3 regions of the Sporomusa sp. 246TCP1 genome follow, and region 3 is predicted to be linked to each of the others. Evidence: riboswitches for the same ligand, from Rfam matches in the RefSeq annotation. Region 3 holds a riboswitch; each other region holds the start of a gene.
What was found. Region 3 has a riboswitch for cyclic di-AMP ahead of AC1ECB_RS21430 (APC family permease). Riboswitches for the same ligand answer to the same signal wherever they lie in the genome.
Positions count from the first base shown of each region.

Region 1: another riboswitch for cyclic di-AMP. It lies ahead of AC1ECB_RS10925 (peptidoglycan-binding protein); the one in region 3 lies ahead of AC1ECB_RS21430 (APC family permease).
Region 2: another riboswitch for cyclic di-AMP. It lies ahead of AC1ECB_RS04205 (C40 family peptidase); the one in region 3 lies ahead of AC1ECB_RS21430 (APC family permease).

Region 1 covers NZ_CM170492.1:2,262,231-2,267,974, reverse strand. Annotated here, with positions in the region: gene AC1ECB_RS10935 (ferredoxin family protein) at 1-92, opposite strand, end outside; gene AC1ECB_RS10930 (FAD-dependent oxidoreductase) at 92-1,471, opposite strand; cyclic di-AMP (ydaO/yuaA leader) riboswitch at 1,622-1,758, shown strand; gene AC1ECB_RS10925 (peptidoglycan-binding protein) at 1,763-2,401, shown strand; gene guaB (IMP dehydrogenase) at 2,544-3,998, shown strand; gene AC1ECB_RS10915 (polysaccharide deacetylase family protein) at 4,057-4,998, opposite strand; gene AC1ECB_RS10910 (transglycosylase domain-containing protein) at 5,125-5,744, shown strand, end outside.
Region 2 covers NZ_CM170492.1:879,488-885,231, forward strand. Annotated here, with positions in the region: gene cybH (Ni/Fe-hydrogenase, b-type cytochrome subunit) at 1-541, shown strand, start outside; gene AC1ECB_RS04185 (HyaD/HybD family hydrogenase maturation endopeptidase) at 553-1,035, shown strand; gene AC1ECB_RS04190 (hypothetical protein) at 1,063-1,377, shown strand; gene aroH (chorismate mutase) at 1,468-1,827, shown strand; gene AC1ECB_RS04200 (glycosyltransferase family 2 protein) at 1,973-2,956, shown strand; cyclic di-AMP (ydaO/yuaA leader) riboswitch at 3,030-3,167, shown strand; gene AC1ECB_RS04205 (C40 family peptidase) at 3,172-3,840, shown strand; gene AC1ECB_RS04210 (ABC transporter ATP-binding protein) at 3,961-5,691, shown strand; gene AC1ECB_RS04215 (HDIG domain-containing metalloprotein) at 5,721-5,744, shown strand, end outside.
Region 3 covers NZ_CM170492.1:4,534,897-4,540,640, forward strand. Annotated here, with positions in the region: gene dnaX (DNA polymerase III subunit gamma/tau) at 1-1,584, opposite strand, end outside; RNA gene ffs (signal recognition particle sRNA small type) at 1,840-1,939, opposite strand; tRNA gene AC1ECB_RS21425 (tRNA-Ser) at 2,000-2,089, opposite strand; gene AC1ECB_RS21430 (APC family permease) at 2,337-4,184, opposite strand; cyclic di-AMP (ydaO/yuaA leader) riboswitch at 4,244-4,381, opposite strand; gene feoB (ferrous iron transport protein B) at 4,812-5,744, opposite strand, start outside.

The DNA.
Region 1 (5,744 bases), 2.3 Mb from region 3:
GTAAGGCAGTGTTCCTGATTTTGTACAGCAACATGCTGAATGGTGTTATCTGGATTAAAATGTATGAGCACAATTTTATCCTGTAGTTGCATTAGTGAATCACCTTCCACGTTTGCCAAATATCGGACAATATCTTCAAGACTGGCTGCATGCTTGTCATTTTTTTGTATATCATAAGCCGCTTGGCCCGTTTGGGCATGGTATATACTCGCGAAACCTGATAAGCCGCTTCGTTTGCCATATGGGAATAAAGATCAAAAGCATAGGGAATTTTACGCATTAACGCGGCAGCACCGGCGTTAGCTTGTAAATCTTGTATAATAAAGCTTTCTTGTAAAAGCCTGGTATATAATGACAACTTACCTATCGAATAATCCCGGCTAATCTTTGCCGCATAGACGGCTTTGGCTGCATAAAAACCAGACCACATTGCAAGGTTTATGCCATGTGTACCATTGACCAGTGAACCGGCGTCACCAATAATCACCAGGCCGGGATGCACCAATGGGGGAATAGCGTTATAACCCCCCTCGGGAATTAATGAGCCGCCATATTCAATCGTCTGGCCCCCGGCAATTAACCGTTTGATGTGGGGGTGTTTTTTTACGCGTTCTAAGAGGTCATTGGGGTTAAAGCCTGCTTGGGCAAAACTGGCTACCGCCATGCCTACACTGATATTAATACTGTCGCTAAAGGTATGTATGGAACCAGTGCCGTTAAATCCGGCAGTAGGATAACCAAGCAACCCGATTATTGTGCCTTGACCTGGCCGCAAATTAAATCGTTCTTCAATCAGACTTGCTGGTAGGGCAATAGTCTCTTTTACATATAGAGACATGTTTTCCGGTGTTACCCGGGGCGCCAGCCCTGAACGTTCTGCCAGCAAAGAATTAGCGCCATCTGCCAGAATAATGATATCGGCCAAAAACTTGCCATCATTTTGCGTTAGTACACCTGCAGCCAGACCATCCTCGTTAAATACGACTTGCTTTACCGTATGGTTGAAAAGTATTTGCGCACCAGCTTCTGTTGCTTTGCCGGCCAGCCAAGTATAGAGGTTAATACGCTTAACAGAAAATTTATTGTAAGGTGCGGCGGCAAGCCGGTCGCTCTGAAATCTTGAAGAAAGAACAGAATCCTCAGTCATCAACCAATAGGCTTGATCAGTGATAATTCGTTCACAATGACACTCTTCCCAAAAGTTAGGGAAAAGTTTATGGGTAGGCTCAGCCATAATACTGGCGCCGCCGCAGTTTTTGGCCCCGGCATAAGGACCGCGTTCCAGGACAAGCACGTTAAGGCCGTCACGAGCCAGAAAATAGGCTGCTGTTAATCCGGCTGGACCGGCCCCGGCAACAATAATGTCATATTTTTTTTCAGCGATGCTACTATCCTGATTTTCTGCTTGTAAGCTGCTGATTTTATCTGGTATTTTGTGTGGTCTTTTAGCCTCATACCAATGTTTTAACATATACTCACCCAGCTTTAGTTTACGCTTAATGCGGAATATATATTTAGGGGCGCGCATACCAAAGCATTATAAAGAAACTAGCTGTTAATAATCAATATTCTCAGATAATTTATTAAAACAAGAATTGCATCATCCCAAACTATCCTGTATCATAACAGCATGCCGAATTTCCTAATAAAAAAGGAAAATGGGGGAACCATTTATGGGGTGAATCCGCAATTGCGGTAGGGATTTCCCTTTGTCCCGAACCCGTCAGCTAACCTCGTAGGCAGTTAGAAAGGGGTGTTTTCTATGAAAAACATCAAAAAAATCGTTACAAGTACTATTGTAATGGCAGTTTTAGCAGCTACCATCTGGACACCGCTGACTTTTGCTGCCCTTGGCGACCAAACACTTAGCATCGGTATGACAGGCCAGGATGTAATTGAACTGCAAACTAAGCTTAGTGATTTGGGGTATAGCAATCTTACTGTTGACGGTATTTTTGGTGAAACTACCGAACAGGCGGTAATGAACTTTCAACAGGCAAAAAACCTTACTGCCGATGGTGTTGTCGGTCAGGATACTTTACAAAGCCTATACGGTGGTCGTATGCCGGAAGCATCGCGCGGCACTGCACCAGGACGTTATAAGGCCGTCCTGGACATAAAAGCTACCGCCTACGCTGCCGGTCCGCACGATAATGCCCAATGGGGCAATTTAACCTATATGGGAACCCAGGTTCGTCCAGGCGTAATTGCCGTCGATCCCAATGTTATTCCGCTTGGTTCAAGAGTATATATTGAATTTGCCGATGGCAATAGCATGTATGGTATTGCCGAAGATACAGGCGGCGCAATTAAAGGAAACCGTATTGACATTGCAATGCATTCTGTCGATAAAGCCTATGACTTTGGTGTCCAAAATGTAAGAGTTTATGTCCTTAACTAGCAACACTGCCTGACGGTTTCGTCAGGCAGTGTATTATTTTTTTTGTACTTACATAAAAAGTGGTAGCTTTGGCAAGTTTATTTATGTTATTATATTGGGAAATACCTTTATGATCATGTTGTGTACGAAAGGAGTTCTGTTAATGTTTGACAACAAATTTGGCCCAGAAGGCTTAACATTTGATGATGTATTACTTGTACCTGCCAAATCCGATGTTTTGCCCAGAGAAGTTGAAGTATCTACCTTTTTAACCAAAAACATTAAGCTTAACATTCCTATCATTAGTTCGGGAATGGACACTGTTACCGAGGCTCGAATGGCAATTGCCATGGCACGTGAGGGCGGGGTAGGGGTAATCCATAAAAATATGCCTATTGCTGCTCAGGCCAACGAGATTGACAAAGTCAAACGTTCTGAGCATGGTATTATTGTTGATCCCATTTTTTTATCACCTGATAATTTACTGCAAGATGCCCATGACCTTATGGAAAAATACCATATATCTGGTGTTCCGGTAACTGATAATGGTAAATTAGTAGGTATCTTAACCAATCGTGACCTTCGTTTTGAAACTGATTTAAGCCGCAAGATTGGTGACTGCATGACGAGAGAGCACCTCATTACTGCACCTGTTGGCACATCGCTAACGCAGGCCAAAGAAATTTTGCGTGAACACCGGATTGAGAAATTGCCATTACTTGATACTGATGGTAACTTAAAAGGACTTATTACCATCAAGGATATCGAAAAAGCCCAGAAATACCCTAATTCCGCCAAAGATCCTAAAGGACGTCTGTTAGTAGCTGCCGCCATCGGCGTAGGTTCTGATATGATGGACCGTGTTGAGGCCGTTGTCGGCGCTAAGGTTGATGTCATTGTTGTTGATACCGCGCACGGTCATTCAACAGGAGTGCTTGACTGTGTACGGAAAATCAAAAATGCTTTTCCGCATGTGGATCTTATTGCAGGCAACGTTGCCACTGCCGAAGCCACCCGTGCCTTAATCGAATCAGGTGCAGATGCTGTTAAAGTTGGCATTGGACCAGGTTCTATTTGTACGACCCGGGTAATTGCCGGTATTGGTGTACCTCAGATTACGGCAATTTATAATTGTGCTAAAGCTGCACAGGAGTACAATGTACCGATTATAGCCGATGGTGGTATCAAATACTCAGGTGATGTAGCTAAGGCTATTGCCGCTGGTGCTCAGATTGTAATGGTCGGTAACTTACTTGCCGGTACCGAAGAAAGCCCGGGAGAAACCATTATTTATCAAGGGCGCAGCTATAAAGTATATCGGGGTATGGGCTCACTGGGAGCTATGGCCGAAGGCAGCAAGGATCGTTACTTCCAGGAAAACATGGACAAGCTGGTCCCTGAGGGAATTGAAGGCCGAGTACCGTATAAGGGTTCAGTAGCTGATACGGTATTCCAGCTAATTGGCGGTCTTCGCGCCGGAATGGGGTATTGTGGTGTACGTAATATTCAGGAACTTATCACTAAAACCCAATTTATCCGGATCACCGGTGCCGGTCTGAGAGAAAGCCATCCGCATGATATCAGTATTACAAAAGAAGCACCAAACTATAGTGGCTGATAAGTAAAACAACAAAAATGCTTTGGACATTTAATTTGTCCAAAGCATTTTATTTATCTTACCACGGTGACGGTGTTTCAAAATTAACTACCCGAAACTCAAATTGGCGATCTTTATAAAATTTAATAATCGCCGGCAGCGCTTTTACTGTTTCGGCATGGCCACGGCCATCATGCATCAGCAAAGTTGCATGGCTCCATAAATTTTTGTTGTCCATTTGGGCAGCAATATTATTTACCAGTTGGCCGGCCTTTGCACTGGAGGCATCGCCTGAACTAATATTCCAGCCAACCTCCGTATAGCCAAGGTTTTTTAAGGTTGCCCAGTATTCTTTGGTAAAACTTCCGGTTGAACCGCCAGGTGCCCGGGAAATGCGGGGGCGTACGCCAAGTATATTTTTAATTATTTCATCAGTATGACGAAGTTGGGAAAAATAACTGTTAGTTGATTGATACAGTTCACGGTAGACATGATTGTAAGAATGATTACCTATAGCATGGCCGTCTTGATAAATTTGGCGCAAAATCGCCGGATATTTTTCAACCTGATTACCGACAACAAAGAAGGTGGCCTTTATGCCCTGGTTTTTCAAAATAGCAAGGATAGCAGGCGTATTTTCCGGCTCAGGTCCATCGTCGAAAGTAAGATAAACTACCTTTTGTCCATAATATGGACTTACCTTAGGAACTTCCAGGACCAATCCTTGTGCTTGCCGCTCTTCCACAGTAAACACGTCGTAAACCGGTTTTGACGGGATGGGGGAATTATCTGGATTTTCATTCATATAGTAGGCATCTATTGCATTGTTAGGTATGGTATACTTACTTTCAGGTCCAGGTTCAGGGTCAGGGTCTTCCTGATCGTTAGGTGGATCGGATACAGGTATAGACGGGGCCGAATCAGAGAAAGCAAGTAAAGCTAACGGTGACGATACCAATAGTGTGAGGCAAATGACACTTAACGCACACATTGTCTGAAAAAATTTCGATGTATGTTGCATATGGCGCTCCTGATTAAATATTTTAATAATCATGTCTAATTTTCGTATATTCTCTATAAGAACGTCTATTCCTGCATGTAAAGTAAGAAAGCTTGGGGATACTATTTCTAAGAGGAGTGTATACCTATGAAAAAAACCAGCATTAGAGTTACTATTCTGGCTCTCCTATTTGCAATGTCGGTTAATACGTGTTTTGCTTTTCTGGGATTGCCGGGAACTGACAGTTTAAACGATTTAAATCTAGTAGCTGCTACTCAGGTATTTGATATAAATGGGCAGTTGATTTCTAAATTGTTTGAGGAAAACCGGATAGTAGTAACTATTAATAGTATGTCACCTTATATTCAGCAAGCCATTATAGCCAATGAAGACACTCGCTTCTATAATCATTTTGGTATAGATCCGATTGGTATTATTCGTGCTGTCGTGGTCAATATCCGCCGGGGCTCTCTGGTGGAAGGCGGTAGTACTATAACCCAGCAATTGGCAAAAAATATGTTTCTTACACAGGAACGAACATTTATTCGCAAAGTAAAAGAGGCGGTGCTAGCGTTAGTTATTGATTATAAATTTTCGAAGCAAGAGATCTTACAAGCCTACTTAAATCAGGTATATTTTGGCGAAGGGGCTTATGGTGTAGAGGCTGCCGCTCAAATGTATTTTGGCAAACATGCTAACGAGCTGACTTTATCTGAAAGTGCTGTGCTGGCAGGACTACCGCGCGGACCAAATATCTATTCGCCTTA
Region 2 (5,744 bases), 2.4 Mb from region 3:
GATGATACGATATATCCATTTTCTCGCTGCGTATATCCTTGTTATCTCCTTTATCCCGCGTATTTATGGTTTTATTATTAATCCGGGCGACAGGCTGCTTCCTAAGCCCTGGACGAAACTGTATTGGACCGGGATGATAGATACTAAGCTGCACTATATGTTTTTGCGCAGCAAACACCGGCCCTATTTAAGAAATTCATTAGCCAGGTCAGGTTATTTGGCGGTGTACTTCATGTTTTTAATTGAAATCATAACCGGATTTGCCATGTATTACATGGTTGAACCTAACCGTTTTTTGGCAAAGATCTTTGGCCCTTTTAATAACTGGCTGGTCAATGAATATGTGGTACATATGATTCATCATTTTGTCGCCTGGTTTATCATCCTGTTTGTCATTGTCCATGTTTATATGGCCATCAGGGCAGATTTTACGGAAAAAGGCGGCGAGGTATCTGCTATGTTTTCGGGTCTTAAATATATGGAAGAAGAGCCTGACGATGCAGGAGATCTGATAGATACCAGGAAATGCAAGGCAAAGTAGGAGTTTTACCTATGGAAAAAATCGTTGTTCTCGGTGTTGGCAATATCTTAATGCAAGATGAGGGGTTTGGTGTCCGGGTGGTTGAAGAAATCACCCGGCGCTATACATTCCCGGAACATGTGCAAATTCTTGATGGCGGCACTCTCGGGATGGAGCTGCTACGCTTTATTGCCGGTGTCGATTACCTGCTGATTATTGATGCGGTAAACGGTGGCGGCATGCCTGGCGAGTTTTATCAATTTGCCAATGAAGAAGTTAAGGTCTATTTTAAACAAAAGGTATCTATGCACGAGTTAGGGGTTCAGGATGTGCTGACAGCACTTGAACTCTTAGGAGAGCCGGTAAAAGAGATAGTCGTTTTGGGCGTTCAGCCTGCCGTGATTGATATTGGTCTTGAACTGAGTCAGGTTGTGCAACCGGCTATTGATCAGGCTGTACTACGAACGATTACTGTTTTGAATTCCTGGGGTATAAACTGTCTTCCGCACACATAGTAATTTACAAATGCGGGAGGTGGGGCTTTGAACTACCGTGTTCTGTATGTTATTCTTACCCTGAGCGAAGAACCAGAGGTATTTCCCGCCGAGGATTACCGGTATAACCAGGAAAATAGCTGTCATGAGTTATTAATAATAGTTTTTGACCAGAAGCTTTGGGTAGATACCCGGGCAGTGAAGTTAAAAAAGGTATCAGGAGCCACTTTTTGCTGGCAGGAGTATGAGCAGGGACAATACATAGAACTTAATCAGTCAGATACTGTTTGCCCCGAATGCGGTTGGTGGCGGTGCCATGTCTGTGGTTCTTGCCGATGCAATAAACCGCTAAAACAGGATTAATTACAAAACAATGTACAAAGCTTGCAGGAAAAATGCTAATTTATGCGTATATTATATAAGGGATTTTACTTAATTCTTTCTTGAGGAGTGGTGATTATATTACGCGGTATTCGTGGTGCAACAACTGTTACAACTAATAATCGTGAAGAAATATTTGAATGTGTAGCCGAACTGCTTGCGGCAATCTCACGGGAAAACTTGCTGAATACCGAAGATATTGGGGCCGTAATCTTTAGCTCGACTCCTGACTTAAACGCTGCCTTTCCGGCAGCCGGGGCAAGAAAGTTTGGTTGGACGCAAGTACCACTATTCGGGACGCAAGAAATCGAGTGCCCTGATGCGCCGGCACTTTGTGTTCGCGTATTGATTTTGTGGAATACTGATTTGAGGCAGCAAGACATTAAGAATGTCTACCTACATGGCGCTGCCAGTTTACGTCAAGACAGTTAGCGATAACGATAGACTTATCGTTTTAGCATAAAACCTGCTTTGTAATTTGCAAAGCAGGTTTTATGCTTACTTTTTCTCGTGTGTATTTGCAATCATTCGCCAGCAGTGCAATAATATAGTGGTAACAAGGAGGCTTGCATAGTTGATGGATATAATCAATAAACTGATATCTATTGTTGTGCCCGTATATAACGAACAGGAAAATATTGATAATTTCTATAGTGAAGTTGTTAAACATATGGAACAACTGGCCTATTGTTTTGAAATTATTTTTGTCGATGATGGCTCAAGTGATGCCACGCCGCTTATTTTGGAGCGGTTAGCTACTGGTGATAAGCGGGTACGGGCGCTTATTATGGCGCGTAACTTTGGTCATCAGGTGGCCTTAACCTGTGGCCTGGACCATGCCCAGGGAGATGCGATAATTACTATGGATGGTGATATGCAACATCCGCCGGAAATGGTACCGTTGTTAATTAGTAAATGGGAGGAAGGCTTTCAGGTTGTCCAAACAGTCAGGAAAAATACCGAAGGAGTATCCTGGTTTAAAAATTTCACCTCAGGTATGTTTTATAAGTTGATGAATGCCTTATCGAATGTCCAGGTTGCCGAGGGTGGTTCTGATTTTAGATTATTAGACAAGCAGGTTGTAGACAGTTTTCGACGTTTTCGGGAACGCGCCAGATTTATTCGTGGTATGATTAGTGCAATTGGCTACCGTCAAACGAACATCGAATTTATTGCTCCCAAACGGTTTGCCGGTCAATCTAAGTTCTCTTTAAAAAAAATGCTGCATTTTGCCCTTGATGGGATTACTGCTTATTCTAAAACACCACTTCGTTTTGCATTTTACATCGGGATTCTGTTGGGATCTGTAAGCATTGGCCTAACCCTGCATGTTCTCTATATTAAAATTTTTACCGCCGAAGCAGTTCCTGGCTGGGCGACAATTACCGCCAGTATTTTGCTTTTAGGCGGCTTGCAATTGGCGGGAATTGGTATTATTGGAGAGTATGTTGGCCGGATATTTGAAGAAGTAAAGCAGCGTCCTCTTTACTGGTTGCGGGCTGAGCTCGGCACGCAAGTGGCAAAAGATAAACAGGCGACATTTGGCGAAAAAGGAACTTGACCTAATAAATGTAAAAAAAAACACGATTTTTGGGAAGGAATTTCTAAATCTAAGCCGAATAATAGTTTTAGAGCATTATAGAAAGCCGAATCCAGCTCTGGTACGGGGGAACCAATTAAGGGGGTGAAACTTGATAAGCGTCAGCTTTTCAAGTAGGGTGCCTGCAACCCTAACCCGTCAGCTAACCTCGGAGGCAAGTGAGAGGAGAAACCTATTTGCAAAAGTTTTTCAGGTTTATTGTCGCTTTATGCCTCTTTTTAGGGACAGCTGCTTTTGCTCACGCTGCGGGTACATATGAGGTTGGCGACCAGGGAGATGATGTTGCCGCTATTCAAGCTCAGCTTAATAATCTGGGGTTTAATGCCGGTGCAGCAGACGGCGATTTTGGAAACTTAACGCTTAATGCCGTTAAATCTTTCCAAAAAGAGCGTGGTCTTGAATCAGATGGTGTGATTGGAGCGCAAACCTATCGTGCTCTGATGGGACGCGATATTCCAGCCAGTCGTGATTCCTCTACTGCTTCGGTAAGGCGTATCATTCAGACTTCCATGCGTTACAGAGGTGTACCGTATGTATTTGGTGGGACAAGTCCTGATGGTTTTGACTGCTCTGGCTTCACTCGCTATGTTTTTGCTCAGAGCGGCGTCTATTTGCCACGAATGGCTGATGAACAATTTGAAGTTGGGCGGCATGTATCTTATGGTCGTCTTCAGCCTGGGGACTTGGTGTTTTTTAGCACTTACACTTCAGGAGCATCTCATGTCGGCATCTATATTGGTGATAGTAGATTTATCAGTGCTACGTCTAGTAGTGGTGTAAGAATTGACAGTCTAGATAGTGGTTACTGGGGTTCGTGCTACATCGGTGCTCGCCGGGTGATGTAAAGTAAGAAAGGAAGGCATGACAGCCTTCCTTTTTTATTGCCCCTGGGTACTTGTATTTAACGATAGGAACTGAGACAATATAAGTGTAAAGTCAAGCATTATTATAGTGGAGATATTATTATGTTTAGTTTTTATTGGCGAAAGTTCATAGTACCCTATTGGTTATTAGCTTTAACAGCGGTACTGTGTTTTATTGTTGCAAGTTTAGCGGGCTTGGCGGCGCCGCTGGTAGTTAAGCTGCTGATTGACGATGCGCTGACCAGTGGCAATATTGCGTTTTTGCATCTGATTACTGCGGGTATCATAATTCTATACTTCATTCGTGGATTATTTTCTTATTTTTATGGATGCAGTATGGCAAAAGCCGGCAATAAGATGCTGGCTAAACTGCGGCAGGATATGTTCAGTAAGTTGCAGTCACTAGATTATGCCTATTTCATGAAAACTCCGTCAGGTGAGCTTATTTCTCTATTTACCAATGATCTATTGTTTATTCAACAGGCCGTTACGGTAGGTATTCCTGATGCTATTGTTGAGTCACTCAATCTACTGGCTATCATGGCAATTATGATTTATTTTGATTGGGAGCTGGCGATCGTGACTTTTGCAACTTTGCCATTTATCATCATTGCCATCAGTTTTTTTAATAATAAAGTTGGCCGGTTAGGAGTGCTTGTTGAACATACGCTGGCGAAAGTCACAGCCATTATTCAACAATCGCTCATATCGATCATAGTCGTGCAAAGTTATGTCCGGGAAGGTTATGAATACAAAAAATTCAGTGAAAAGATTCAGCAAGCAGCAAACGAATTGCTAAAAGCTCAGCGATTAAGTGCAATTTTGGTGTCATTGGTAGAATTTCTTGCCGCTATCGGTTTAACTATTATTGTCTGGTATGGTGGTCGGGAGGTTATTCAGGGTGATCTGAGTATTGGCGGGATGTTTGCTTTTCTGGTGTATATTATCAATATACCTATGCCTGTACGCAAAATCAGTCAGGCTTTGACTTATCTGAAGCTTGGTGCAGTAGCCTGGGGGCGTATTAACAGCTTGCTTAACGAACATACTTCGTCGGTGGTTGATGGTTATTTACAAATTCCTACGGCGGAGGGATTAGTCGAGTTTAAGGATGTGTCATTTGCTTACCAGGCTGGCAAGCCGGTACTGGAAGATATTAATATTCATGCAAAGCCAGGAGAGGTTATTGCTATTGTTGGCCCCAGCGGGGCAGGTAAATCGTCATTTGCTAATTTACTCTTACGTTTTTACGATCCAGACAAAGGGGCTGTTTATTTAGACGGAATAAATATTAAAAAACTTAAAATTGGTGATCTGCGGCGGCAGATTGGCTTTATTCAGCAGGAACCGGTTCTATTTAACACCACTATTCTGGAAAACCTCCGTTATGGCAGGCCGAATGCAACTATAAGCCAGATTGAGCAAGCAGTTAGATTATCCAATGCTTACGATTTTATTATGGCCTTGCCATTAGGCTATGATACGATAGTAGGAGAATTGGGCGGAAATCTGTCTGGTGGTCAGCGACAGCGGATTGCTATTGCCAGAGCGATTATTATGGAACCTGCCATATTGCTTTTTGATGAACCGACTGCAGCCCTTGATGCTCATACCGAAAAACAGGTTATGTCAGCCATTCGGCAAGCCAGCACGGGACGGACAGTCTTTATTATTACCCACCGTATGTCGACAATTATGGCTTCAGACAGGGTAGTGTATTTGACGGGTGGCAGGGTTGCGGAAACGGGTACTCATCAGGAGCTTATTGACAAGGGGGGCTTATATGCCCGGGCAGTTCGGCTTGATGAACTTGAACTGCGTATAAACCCGTAAATTATATGATATAAACCAGGAGGCTTACGATGGACTATAGTAGATCAGGTGCT
Region 3 (5,744 bases):
GACTTGTTCCAGCGTTTTTTCTACAATGTTCCGATAATCGTCTTTCTCAGTGCGCTCTTTAGGAAAGGTCGCCGTAAAACGAACCATCGCCTGTTGGTCAGTAATCGCTGTTAAGTGGCCTTGCATGACACAAGCATGGACAGACCGCTTACCACTAGCTAACAGCTCCTTCAACATCGCTGCCCATACCTCTGACAGGTTGGCGGCATTGACAGTGGGAGCAGCCTGCTCAGGCTGAATGGGAACAGGTTGAACCGGAACAGGGCGTTTAGCAGATATCTGATGTTCTGTCTCCGGCTGCTGTCCGGGGTGTGGTTGCGAAATTCCCCTGGACTGAAGCGTCTGATTATGTGGCTGAGCAGAAGACGCTAGCGGCTGCCCTGCAGGTCGTATACTCGCTGCCGGATTAGCCGCAGCGGTTATTACCGCTGGCTGGTTAGCCAGTTTGGCCTCAAGCGCAGCAACCCGTTCAAGTAAAGCAGCTACATCACTGCCTGCCGCTCGCCGGCACAGGGTAATTAGTGCCATCTCGACAGCGATGCGCGGCTCAGCTACCCACTTAGTATCATTGGCAGCCTGGTGTAAGACTTCCAGCATATGTACCAGTTCTTGATGACTGAATTTGGCGCTCTGCATGGCAAGCACCGCTTTATCCTCACTATACACCTCAATAGTATCAATATTAGGCGCGGCTTTATACAGCATCAGGCTACGGGCATGCAGAGCCAACTCCAGCAGCAGCTGACGGATATCCTTGCCCAGTTGAATGAGTTCATCAAGCTTCAACAATATGGTATGTGCATCCCGCACGGCAATCGCATCAGTCAGCTGCCACACCCATTCGTGGCCAATCAATCCTAGCAATTGCCGCACATGCTCTGCTGTTATCATCTCATTATCATCTAAGGTGGAACACTGGTCCAAAATACTCAGAGCATCGCGCATACCACCATCCGCTTGTACAGCAATCAGCCGCAACGCTTCCGGGGCAGCCCTAAGGTCACTCTGCTTTGCTATACTGGCTAACCGCTGTTCAATCTCCTTAACACTAATCCGCCGGAAATCATAGCGTTGACAACGCGAATGTATAGTAGCAGGAATTTTATGCGGCTCAGTCGTTGCCAAAACAAAAACCACATGCCCCGGTGGTTCCTCCAAAGTTTTGAGCAGAGCGTTAAATGCCTCTGTTGTCAGCATATGCACTTCATCAATGATATACACCTTATAGCGTCCATCTACAGGCGCAAATTTAACAGTTTCCCTAAGTTCGCGGATCTCATCAATCCCCCGGTTGGAGGCGGCGTCAATCTCAAAGACATCCATTGATGTACCAGTGGTAATTTTATCACAATTGTCACAATGGTTACAAGGGCTGACAGTAGGGCCATTCTGGCAGTTGAGCGCTTTAGCCAAAATTTTGGCGGTACTGGTTTTGCCGGTTCCGCGTGGCCCGGCAAACAAATAAGCATGAGCAATTTTGCCAGTAGTAATCGCATTTTTCAAAGTAATGCTGATATGTTCCTGACCAACCAGATTGTCAAAATCCTGCGGTCGCCATTTCCGATATAAAGCTACATAGGCCATCCCTACACCACCTATCCAGGTAAAACTTCATTTATAACTCTATGCAACATATTAAAATTTGTAGGCTATAACTTATTTATTATTCCACAACGTTAAAATATTTCCCTTTTTAAAGAAAATAATTAATAATAATATTTAGCCTTTCCATCTATCTAGATAACAAAAAAGCAGCCTGCTTATTGGGCTACTTCATGCGGAAATTATGCTTTTGTCTGTCTTATTGCTACATCCTTGTTTCCCACGACGGACCACAGCAGCAACCAGGCACCCTTGCGGCACATAAGAGGGATCACTTAGCGCTGCTTCCTTCCGGACCTGACGCGGTTCATGAGTTCTTATTGCGTAAGACCCGGTACTGCTATAGCCCGTCCTGGAAAACAAAAAGCCGTAGCCGGCTTCAATTCTTAATTTAATATGGCGGAGAGAGAGGGATTCGAACCCTCGGTAGAGTTTCCCCTACACACGCTTTCCAGGCGTGCTCCTTCAACCGCTCGGACATCTCTCCAAGTGCTCTCAACAGAACATTATTATAGCTTATTTGGACATACAATGCAACCGGTAATTGTTAGCATTTTTTACAGTAATGCAGACTACATAAAATGCTACGCGAGAATACTGCTTAATTATAACCAGTACCAAGGGGCTTGTCAAGCTGCTGCCTAGCAAAACTTCAGCAGATCAACGAGTATCATAAAAGTCAATCAATGAATAGTAAAAGGGGGTTGCCTCAAAAATGAGACAACCCCCTTTTACTATTCTTTCAAGTGGTAGGGAACGGTAGTTACAATAACGTTTTCCCTCCAAATAAGGGTATTCCGCAAAAACCAGCCAGTCTGATTATGCAAGAGCCGGTGCCAGGATTTCCGCGTCTCAAACTCAGGGATAATGACTGTGATATAATCATCTGGTCCCTTTTCCCGCTCCTTCTTCTCAATAAAATGCAGGAGTGGCCGCATTAGTAACCGGTAGGGCGAACGAATAACGATTAATTCTATACCCGGATCCCACAGCTTCCACTTTTCAACAACTTTCTTTGTCGTTTCTTCATTATTAGATACATGAACAGCCAAAATATTATCACCAATCATTTTGGCATATTTAATGGTTTCATACACCACGCGCGTTGTTGTCGATACAGGTACAATAACAATATGTTTACCCTCTGGAAAAGTAGCCGCTCCCTTTTCATAGCATTCTTCCGGCAGATGTAGTTGATCGGCTATAGAGTTATAGTGGCCCCGGATGGCTGTAAAGATATAAATCATAATAGGAATAAACAACAAGATAATCCAGGCACCATAGAGAAATTTTGTTACAGTAATAATAAGAACAACCAGACCGGTAGTCGTAGCACCAATGCCATTTAGCAGCGCCCGAACCTGCCATCCTTTACCACGCTCCCGGTTCCAGTGAACGACCATGCTGGATTGAGCAATAGTAAACGAAATAAATACACCAATAGCATACAGCGAAATGAGATGCTCAGTATTTCCCCGAAACACGATAATTAACAACGCAGCCGCGACAGTTAGTAAAATAATACCATTAGAAAATGTCAACCGCTCGCCACGTGTCGCCAAATAACGGGGCATATACCCATCCTTAGCCACAATAGATAACAGCACCGGCAAGCCGTTGTAGGCCGTATTGCCTGCCAGATATAACACCAGCATTGTAGTAATTTGAATATAATAATAGGCAGCCGAACGGCCAAAAATTTCTTCTGCCAATTGCGACATAGCCGTTACCTCAGCTATCGGTAAAATGTGATAATGCATGACAAGGTAGGTAATACCCAGGAACATAAAACCCAGGGTTCCAGCCATCCAGTACGTAGTAATAGCAGCATTACGGGCTTCCGGCTTGCGGAACATGGGAACACTATCTGCAATAGCTTCTACCCCTGTCATTGAACTACAACCATTGGCAAAGGCCCTTAAAATCACAAACAACATCGCCCAATCCAGTTGCTGGCGGGCTAAGGACTCTGGTGGCAGCAGATAGGGAGCAACAGTAACGGACTTCCATATACCTATTACAATTAAAATGATGATACCAAACAAAAAAGCGTAGGTAGGTATTACGAAGGCATTGGAGGATTCCCGAACTCCGCGCAGATTAACTAGCATTAATATGGCAAAAAGAACCAGTACATCAATGATAACTTCCCGCCCCGCCAAGGCAGGAAAAGCCGAAACAATAGCTGCTGTGCCGGCCGAGACACTCACCGCAGCTGTCAGTACATAATCGGCAAAGACTGAGCCAGCTGCCACCAACGCCGGCATCTTGCCCAGATTCTTCTTGGCCACCGTATAGGCCCCGCCACCCTCAGGATTGGCTTTAGCCACCTGCACATAGGATAACACTACAATAGCCAGCAGTGACAGAATACCTATAGCCACAGGCCCCATAAACCCGTAAGCTACCAGGCTGGGAACAGCAACCAACGCAAGCATTATTTGTTCCGGACCATAGGCAACAGATGATAATGCATCTGAGGAAAAAATAGACAATGCCTTCCATTTTGGAAGTTTTTCGTGAGCCAATTCCCGGTTATGAAGTGGCTTGCCGATAAGTAATCGGCGAAGTACGCGCATCATAGTAGCGCCTCCAGTTTCATTATTCATTTTTTTAACACAAAAAAAAGACCTGTCGGTCTTTCGACCCCTGCTTTAGCCTGCGAAGTTAGCTGACGGGTAGGATGACAAGAGAAAAACATCCCTTTTACCTAATTGGCAAAATTAACCCCAAAAAGTGGTTCCTCCGCTTCCAAAATGGAACTCGGCATTATGTTATGTTTAACTAACTGTAATCATACTGCTTTTCTAATCGCACATAAAGTTCGCCTATGCTTCTTTAACGCCTGCTAGATGTCATGGCTACTCACTAAACAATATTGGATTCTTCGCTCACAGTCACGCTTTCTTTTGCGTGTTGTGGCTCGTCATTCCCCAAAAAATTCATGTTTATCGGCTATAAATAGCGACTGGACTGTCATAAAGACGGCCAAGAAAATTACACCAATATACTCTTATAAATAAAGTCCAACCACTTGTTTGAATGAAGTGGTTGGACTTTATTAATAACAATCATTTCCGCAGCTATTAGAACAATGGCATCGCGTTTTCCCCTGCAATTCCTGCCAAATAATTTTGGCTATATAGCCACCCGCAACTAAGCCGAAAATAAATACAATTATCGTATCCATCCCGCTCACGTCTTTTTCCCTAGTAGCCCAGAAGACTTCCTATTTGGTAAACTAAGAACGACATTATCCATGCCAGGGTAGTTGTATATACGGTAGCAAAAATTGGCCATTTCCAGGAATTTGATTCCCGTTTGATAACTGCTAATGCTGCCAGGCACGGTGAATAGATAAGCACAAACACCATCAGAGAATAGGCAATTAATGGGGTAAAGCTGCTATCATTGGCCAGCGCTTGCTGCAACGCAACCGACCCTTCATCGGCTTCACCTACATTATAGATAGTACCCATGGTACTAACCAAAACCTCTTTCGCGGTAAAGGCCGCAATTAAACCAATGCCTGACCGCCAATCAAAGCCCAATGGTCGAATAGCCGGCTCAATAAATTTGCCGAGCTGTCCAGCATAGCTTTGGGCTAATTTTTCCCCAGCCTCTTCTTTCTGGAAGTGTTCAATCTGCTCTTCATTTTCAGTCTTGAGTTCCAGATAACGCATGGCCCACGGATATAACTCAGTGTTAGCTGCTTGTATTTCCTGCAGCTTTGTCTCTTTAGCCGTTGTTAAAGCAACTAATTCAGGACTATCTTCTTCCACCCCTTCGACTTGCTCCTCAAACTCTTCATTAATGGTACTTATATCAGTAATTACTATCTGCAGCGGTGCATGGTCTTCTACAGCAACAATCTTCAGCGGCGCACCAACCTGCTCTGCCACTTGCTGACTAAAACCAGCTTCTGCTTGGGCGATTAACTCTTGATAGTCTTTACTATAATTAACATCACTAGGGTAATTGACCATAAACCAGACCAAAATCGAAACTGCCAGAATAATGGTACCTGCTTTTTTCAAATAGAGCACACTGCGTTCCCACATATGCATGCAAATGGATTGCAATGTAGGTACACGATAAGGAGGCAACTCCATAACGAAGGGTTCTGGCTCGCCTTTGAATAA